Regions from separate parts of the Clostridioides sp. ES-S-0108-01 genome, predicted to be linked through region 2. Evidence: riboswitches for the same ligand, from Rfam matches in the RefSeq annotation. Region 2 holds a riboswitch; the other holds the start of a gene.
The links. A riboswitch is a leader RNA that binds a small molecule or an ion and turns the genes downstream of it on or off. The one in region 2 is predicted to bind S-adenosylmethionine.

Region 1 (4,209 bases), on a different contig from region 2:
ACTTTCTGACCCTGATTTAGTTGCTATAAAAGCTTTTGATGTATGGAAAGAGAAAAAAATGTATGGAAAAACTGCATTTGGAGTTGTACGTGCGACATATATTATAGATGAAAATGGAATTATTGAAAAAGTTTTTGAAAAAGCAAAACCAGATACAAATGCACAAGAGATTCTTGAATATTTGGAAAAACAGGAGCAATAAGAATTTATGATTATAATGTTATCACCAGCTAAAAATATGAAGAATATAGAAATATTTGATAGAGATTTGAATTTGCCCTGTTTTATAGATAATACAAAAGAAATAGTTGAAAATATAAATACATTTAGCATAGAAGATTTTAAAAATAAAATGAAAATTAATGAAAAATTAGCTGTGTTAAATAAAAATAGATTTGAAAGCATTAAGTTCGATAGATTAGGAAGCCCTGCAATCTTAACTTATGATGGAATACAGTATAAAAATATAGAAGCAGAAAATTTTACAAAGCAAGATGAAGAATTTGCAGATAGTTGTATTCGAATCATAAGTGGATTGTATGGGCTTGTAAAACCATACGATAGTATATATGAATATAGGTTAGAAATGCAGACAAAATTACAGATAGGTGAGTTTAAGAATTTATATGAATATTGGGGAAATCGCATATATAAAGAATTAAGCAAAGAAAAAACAGCTATCATTAATCTTTCATCAAATGAATACAGCAAGTCAATAGAAAGATTTATTAAAGATAGTGATACATATATTACATGTACTTTTAAAGTAAACAAAAATGGTATATTGAAAGTGGAATCTACACAAGCAAAGAAGGCTAGAGGTATGATGGCAAAGTACATTGTAAAAAATAGGATAATAGATATTGAGGAGCTAAAAAAGTTTAACTTAGAAGGATATAAGTACCAAGAAAACTTATCTGATAATAGTGAATACATATTTGTAAAAGAGTAGAATTTTTTATTAAGTATTAAATGGCATTGTTAAATTTAGGTAAAATATACTTATTGTGTATTGAACTGAACTTGATTTTAAAATATAATTACTCTTAAATCAAAAAAGAAAGGAGTGGTCTTCCAAAATGGAAAATCACAAACAGATGCCTTGGCATTCAAGAGCAACTCATGAAATTTTAGAAAGTCTAGATTCATCAGAGGAGGGGCTCACCGATACCGAGGCGGAAAAACGGCTTAAAAAGAGTGGTGTTGTCTTTAATATTTGGCGAATTTACAGAAGCTTTTGTAATACTAATAATTGTAATAGTAAATGCAATTATTGGTATTGTTCAAGAAAAAAAGGATGAAATATCATTAGAAGCATTAAAAAATATGAATTCACCTATAGCTCGTGTGTCCCCATTTGATAAACTTAGAATAATAAAATCTTTAAAAAGAATTGGAGAAGTACCAGCAATGACTGGGGATGGTGTAAACGATTCTCCTGCCTTAAAATCTGCTGATATTGGTATAGCTATGGGTATAAGTGGTACAGATGTTGCAAAAGATTCTTCTGATATGATTTTAATGGATGATAGCTTTACAACAATTGCTTATGCAATAAAAGAAGGTAGGCGTGTATATAGGAACATACAAAAAGTTATACAATTCTTGCTTGTTGGTAATATAGCAGAGATACTTACACTGTTTGTAGCAATACTATTAAATTGGGATACTCCACTTCTTGCTGTTCATATTCTGTGGGTAAACCTTGCAACTGCTACACTTCCAGCTCTTGCTCTTGGAGTTGACCCACCAAGCAGAAATATAATGAAGCATCAGCCAGTGAAATCAACCACTTTGTTTGAAAAAAACCTTATACAAAGAGTTGTTACCCAAGGTATATTTGTGGCAATAATGACTATTTTAGCATATAAAATTGGTCTTAATATAGAAAATCATTCTGTAGGTCAAACAATGGCGTTTTGTGTATTAGCATTTTCACAGATGTTACGAGCATTTAGCCAGCGTTCAAATATAGATTCAATGTTTAATAGAAATAATGGTAAAAATCCATTTCTTTTAATCTCGTTTTTAACTTCTGCATTGCTAATAGCAGTAATACTGTTTGTACCTGTTTTTAGAAATGCTTTTAGTCTAACTATTTTAAATAGTTCAGAGTGGCTTATAACAATTGTTTTAGCTGTAATGTCTGTAGTTCAAGTAGAGGTTGGGAAAGTTATTAAAAGAAAAAAATTAAAAAAATAGTTGACAAAATTAGGAAAAATATATAAGATATAAAACATAGAAAAATTAAATAAATCTTATCCAGAGAGGTGGAGGGACTGGCCCTATGAAACCCGGCAACCAGTATATTTATATACATTGGTGCTAAATCCTGCGGCGAAAGCTGAGAGATGAGTATAATTAAGCTTATACAGAGCCTGAGTTATATACTCAGGCTTTATTTATTTTAAATCTCATCTGATAAATAGTTTAATTTTTTTAATAAAATCTAAGGGGGATATAAAAATGTATAATAAAGAGACAATATGTGTGCAAGGAAATTATAAACCAGGTAATGGAGAACCAAGAGTATTACCTTTATATCAAAGTACAACTTTTAAATATAGCAGTATAGACCAACTTGCTGAATTATTCGATTTAAAGGTTGATGGACATATATATTCAAGAATAAGTAATCCTACTATTCAAGCTTTTGAAGAGAAAATAAGTTTACTAGAAGGAGGAGTATCTTCTGTAGCTGTATCATCAGGTCAATCTGCAAATATGTTGGCAGTTTTAAATATATGTAAATCAGGAGATAGCATACTTTGTTCTTCAAAAGTATATGGAGGAACATTCAATTTATTAGGACCTAGTCTTAAAAAATTTGGTATAGATTTAATATCGTTTGACTTAGATTCAAGTGAAGATGAGATAGCAGAACTTGCAAATGAAAATACTAAAGTTGTGTTTGCAGAAACACTTGCAAATCCAACTCTTGAAGTTATAGATTTTGAAAAAATAGCAAATGTAGCTAAGAGGATTAATGTTCCATTTATAGTTGATAATTCATTAGCATCTCCAGTGCTTTGTAACCCTTTAAAGTATGGAGCAAATATAGTTACTCATTCTACTACAAAATATTTAGACGGGCATGCTTCAAGTGTTGGGGGAATTATAGTAGACGGTGGAAACTTTAACTGGGATAATGGAAAATTTCCAGAATTAGTTGAACCAGACCCAACGTACCATGGAATAAGTTATACTGAAAAATTTGGAAATGCTGCGTATGCAACTAAAGCAAGAGTTCAATTACTTAGGGATTATGGAAATTGTTTAAGCCCGTTTAATGCATATCTTACTAACTTAAATGTTGAAACACTGCACCTTAGAATGGAGAGACATAGTGAAAACGCACTTAAAATAGCTAGGTTTTTAGAAAAACATGAAAATGTAGACTGGATTAATTATCCAGGGCTTGAAGATAACAAGTATTATGAGAATGCTAAAAAATATTTATCAAAAGGGTGTAGTGGAGTTTTATCATTTGGAGTAAGAGGTGGGCTAGAAAATGCAAAAAAATTTGTGGAAAAACTACAGATAGCATCTTTAGTTACGCATGTTTCAGATGTAAGAACATGTGTTATACACCCAGCTTCAACTACTCATAGACAATTAACAGAAGAACAATTAATTGCATCTGGAGTATTGCCTTCACTAATAAGATTGTCAGTTGGAATAGAAAATGTAGAGGATTTAATAGCTGATTTAAATCAAGCTTTAAATTTCTAATATTCTAAGAGAAAGAGAAGTGAAAAAATATGGCTTTAATACTACCAAAAGGATTACCTGTTATTAATAAATTATTAGATGAAGGAATAGATGTAATTTACAAAGAAGATTTTAATAAGGAATTAAAATATGAAGAAAACATAGATACTAAGATAGCTATACTGAATCTAATGCCTATAAAGATAGATACAGAATTAGATTTACTAAGAAGGATAGATAAAACAGGATTCAATGTATCTGTGGAATTTATTAAAATTTCAACAAGAGAGAGTAAGAGAAGTTGCAATGAATATGTTAAAGAATTTTATAAAACATTTGATGAAGCCAAAGAAGAATACTTTGATGGTCTTATAATAACAGGAGCTCCAGTTGAACAAATGGAGTTTGAAGAAGTTGATTATTGGAATGAACTAGAAGAGATTATGGATTATTCTAAAAGAAAAACTAAATCTACATTATATATATGTTGGGCAGCTC
Region 2 (4,209 bases):
AATTAATATCAAGTAATTAGATTATACTATGAATGATAATCAGTATCAATAACAAAATTATATTTTTTTATTTAATTATTCATTTATTATGATTTCCAAAAAAATAAATTATAAATTGTTTAATTTTAGTAAATAAAAAATAAAAATATAGAAATACTAAATTAAGAAAGAAAATTATTAAAATTTTTTGTAGTATAAAAGATTTAGGAGGGTAATAAAAATGAAACTAAAAAGAACTTTATTTGTAGGATTAGCATTAGTACTAGCTATAGGAATAACTGCATGTGCTAGAGATAATGAAAAACCAAGTGAAAATGCAGGAAAAAATCCTAATGAATCTGTAAATAATAATGAAGGATATATGAATTATTATTCAACAAGCTATAATGATTATATAGCAGGACTAAATAGATATTCTATTTATGATACTCCAGAAAGTATAAATAATCAGTTTAAAGATAAAGAATATCCAGGAAATGAAAAATATCTAAGTGATGTAAAGGCTGCATATAAGGATAGTAGAGATAAAATACAATCATTTGTAACATCTCTTAAAAAAGATGGTAAAACAGAGGATACAGAGTTAAAGAGAATGAATGATGACCTAATTGCTGAAGGTGAAAGATTAGTAAAAGATATAGATGAAAGACTAGAAAAATTAGATAATGTATCTGATGAAGATATGAAAAAAGGTCAAAATGACTTTATGCAACTAGTTCATGGGACTGAAGACGTTGGAAACGATATAGGCAGTGGTTTTAGAAAAATGATAAAAGATATGAATGATAGATTGGGAATAACAGGAAATAATAAAAAATAATAGAATAAATAGTCTCAAAATTAAAAATAAATACTTTAAATATAGCGAAGCCTTGTAAATAGTATATTTTTTGGCTTCGCTTTTTTGTATGTTATCAAGATGCTTATTTTTATCTTGTAATCTCAATATTTTCATTATGATTTATTTAGAGGTTATTTTCCATAAAATATCAGTCCCTTCTTTATTGTTATTGATTTAAATGTAAGAATATCTTACCATAGAATAGTGACAATTATTGTCACTATATTGAAATTAGGAGTGTAAACATGTCAAGAGCTGAACGTTTAATTGAACTGATGATAACAATAAATGCAAAAAGAAATTTTACAGCAGGAGAATTAGCAGAAGAATTTTCTGTATCAAAACGTACTATACTAAGAGATTTACAGGTGCTGGAGAGTATTGGATTTCCATTATATTCAAAAGTTGGAGCAGCTGGAGGATATCATGTACTCAAAGAACGTATGCTTCCATCGATTACATTTTCAGAAAGTGAGATAAAATCTATATTCTTTGCATATCAGTCACTAGAATATTATAATGATTTACCATTTGAGCAAGAAACTATTTCTGCTTTAAAGAAAATTTTAAATTGTATACCAAATGATATTCAATATAATATTGAGAATATGAGACGTAAATTTGTTTTTTGGACACCAGATAGGCATTGCTCAACACCATTATTGAAGGAATTGTTCAATATAGTAATGAATGATTCTACAATTAAAATTGAATATTCATCAAAGCAAAAAAATAGTATACGTACCATTATTCCTATTGGTTTGTATGCCATGAATGGACTTTGGTATTGTCCAGCCTACTGTATAAAATCAGAGTCTATTAAGGAATTTCGTGTAGATAGAATTGTGAAGATTTTGAGTATAGAAAACTTATCAAATAAAAAATATAAGGTTTTATCTTCTATACATGATTATCTTAATAATATGGAAGTAGGTACAGATTATCATATTAAAATTAATTTGACAGATGAGGGAGTAAAACGTTGTGAAACAGAGTTTTTGTTGGCAAGAGGATTGAAAATTTTGCCTAAAGGTGGATACATAGATATGCGTATACCAAAATCCACACTTGATTGGGTGGCTGAATATTTTTTAACTTTTGGGAAAAATGCTACAACAATAGAACCAATAGAACTCAAATCTTTGATAAAATCTAAAGTGTTGGAGCTATACAATCATCATTGTTTTTAAATTATTTTATTTAAGATAGAATAGAGTTTGGAAAAATGTTAATTTTCTTAATTTATTTTACAAGTGATTTAGATAGATTAATATTATTTAATATATTTCTTATAATGATATTTTGTAGTTATATGTACATTAAAATATAAAGTGTTAGGAGCTAGAAAACTAATTAAAAATAGTTATTTAACGATAATAAAAATAAAAAATTTAAATAAATTTATTGACAAATACTATTATTGAATATATTATATATAACATAGCAACAAATGATAATAGAATTAAATTAAATAACGTCTTATCAAGAGTGGTGGAGGGACTGGCCCTTTGAAACCCGGCAACCAGTATATTTTATATACATTGGTGCTAAATCCTGCAACTAATATAGTTGATAGATGAGTATAAATAGCTTTCTAAGCCTGAGTTTATACTCGGGCTTTTATTTTGTTGTAATACATAAGCGAGGATAAACATAAAAACTAAGCAGAATATATGGGAGGAAATTTTATGATTAGCATAAAAAATGTTAATAAGTATTATGGAAAGATTCAAGTGCTTAAAGATGTAAGTATAGAAATAGAATCTGGAGAAATTTTTGGAATAATAGGTCATAGTGGTGCAGGAAAATCAACACTACTTAGATGTATAAATGGATTAGAAGAATATCAAGAAGGTAATGTACTTGTTTCTGGTAAGGAAGTAAAGGCATTGAGTGAAAAGCAAATGAGAGATTTAAGAAAAGAGTTAGGAATGATTTTTCAACACTTTTCATTGCTTGAAAGAAAAACTGTATTTGATAATGTAGCATTGCCATTAGAATGTTTTGGATATTCAAAGGCAGAAATCAAAAAAAGAGTTATAGAGTTATTAGAAGTAGTTGGAATATCTGAAAAGAAAAATGATAAGCCTAGAAATCTAAGTGGTGGTCAAAAACAAAGAGTTGCAATTGCTAGAGCTTTAGCACTAAATCCACAGGTGCTTCTTTGTGACGAAGCAACTTCAGCATTAGACCCAAATACTACAAAATCAATTCTTTCGTTGCTTGAAGATATAAATAAAAATTTGGGAATAACAATAATAGTTGTAACTCATCAAATGGAGGTTATAAAGCAGATTTGTGGAAGAGTAGCAATAATGGAAAATGGAGAAGTTTTAGAGGTAGGAGATACAGAAGAAATATTCTTAAGAAATACTAAAGGACTTAGAAAATTAATAGGTGAAGAAAGTATAATATTACCAAAGGGAACAAATATAAAAATACTATTCCCTAAAGATATTTCTAATGAAGCTATTATTACGACTATGGCAAGAGAACTAAATATAGATGTGTCTATAATATTTGGTAAATTAGAACAATTTAAAGATGATATTCTAGGCTCACTTATTATAAACATTTCAGATAAAAGTGGAGAGCAAGTAAAACAATATCTGACTAGTAAGGGCATAAGATGGGAGGAAATGATAAATGAATAGTTTAATTGATTTTTTAACAACACTATTTCCAAGTGCATTGTTACAAACTTTGTATATGGTTATAGTACCAACTATAGTGGCAACAATATTAGGGTTTATATTAGCAATCATATTAGTAGTTACAAAACCAGATGGATTAAAACCAAATAGCACAATAAATAGTGCTTTAGGATTTATAGTAAATATATTTAGAAGTTTCCCGTTTATGATACTTATAGTTGCAATGATTCCAATCACTAGATTAATCGTTGGAACAAGTATAGGAGAAACTGCTGCAATAGTACCAATAACTATTGGTGCAGCACCATTTATTGCTAGAATTATAGAAAGCTCATTAAATGAAGTTGATAAAGGATTAATAGAAGCAGCAAAATCTTTTGGAGCTACAAAAAGACAAATAGTCTTTAAGGTTATGATAAAGGAAGCTATGCCTTCAATAGTATCTGGAATTACATTATCAATAATATCTATACTTGGTTATACAGCTATGGCAGGTGCAGTAGGAGCTGGAGGACTAGGTAATATAGCACTTATTTATGGATATCAAAGATTTGATACAGCAGTAATGGTGTATACAGTAATAGCACTTGTAATATTAGTTCAAATAATCCAAGGAGTAGGAAATCTGGCTTATAAGAAACTAAAATAACTTAATCATAAACATTTTAAAGAGGGGGAAGTAAAAAATGAAATTAAAGAAATTATTGTCAGTAG

Region 1: another riboswitch for S-adenosylmethionine. It lies ahead of IR152_RS04775 (O-acetylhomoserine aminocarboxypropyltransferase/cysteine synthase family protein); the one in region 2 lies ahead of IR152_RS18395 (methionine ABC transporter ATP-binding protein).

What each region holds. Positions count from the first base shown of each region.
Region 1 covers NZ_JADGMN010000003.1:191,554-195,762, forward strand. The annotation lists gene bcp (thioredoxin-dependent thiol peroxidase) at 1-202, shown strand, start outside; gene yaaA (peroxide stress protein YaaA) at 209-952, shown strand; gene IR152_RS20380 (cation-transporting P-type ATPase) at 1,080-1,301, shown strand; gene IR152_RS04770 (HAD-IC family P-type ATPase) at 1,201-2,202, shown strand; SAM riboswitch class I at 2,256-2,358, shown strand; gene IR152_RS04775 (O-acetylhomoserine aminocarboxypropyltransferase/cysteine synthase family protein) at 2,467-3,732, shown strand; gene IR152_RS04780 (homoserine O-succinyltransferase) at 3,762-4,209, shown strand, end outside.
Region 2 covers NZ_JADGMN010000031.1:27,622-31,830, reverse strand. The annotation lists gene IR152_RS18405 (hypothetical protein) at 221-820, shown strand; gene IR152_RS18400 (helix-turn-helix transcriptional regulator) at 1,087-2,031, shown strand; SAM riboswitch class I at 2,318-2,424, shown strand; gene IR152_RS18395 (methionine ABC transporter ATP-binding protein) at 2,530-3,495, shown strand; gene IR152_RS18390 (methionine ABC transporter permease) at 3,488-4,144, shown strand; gene IR152_RS18385 (MetQ/NlpA family ABC transporter substrate-binding protein) at 4,182-4,209, shown strand, end outside.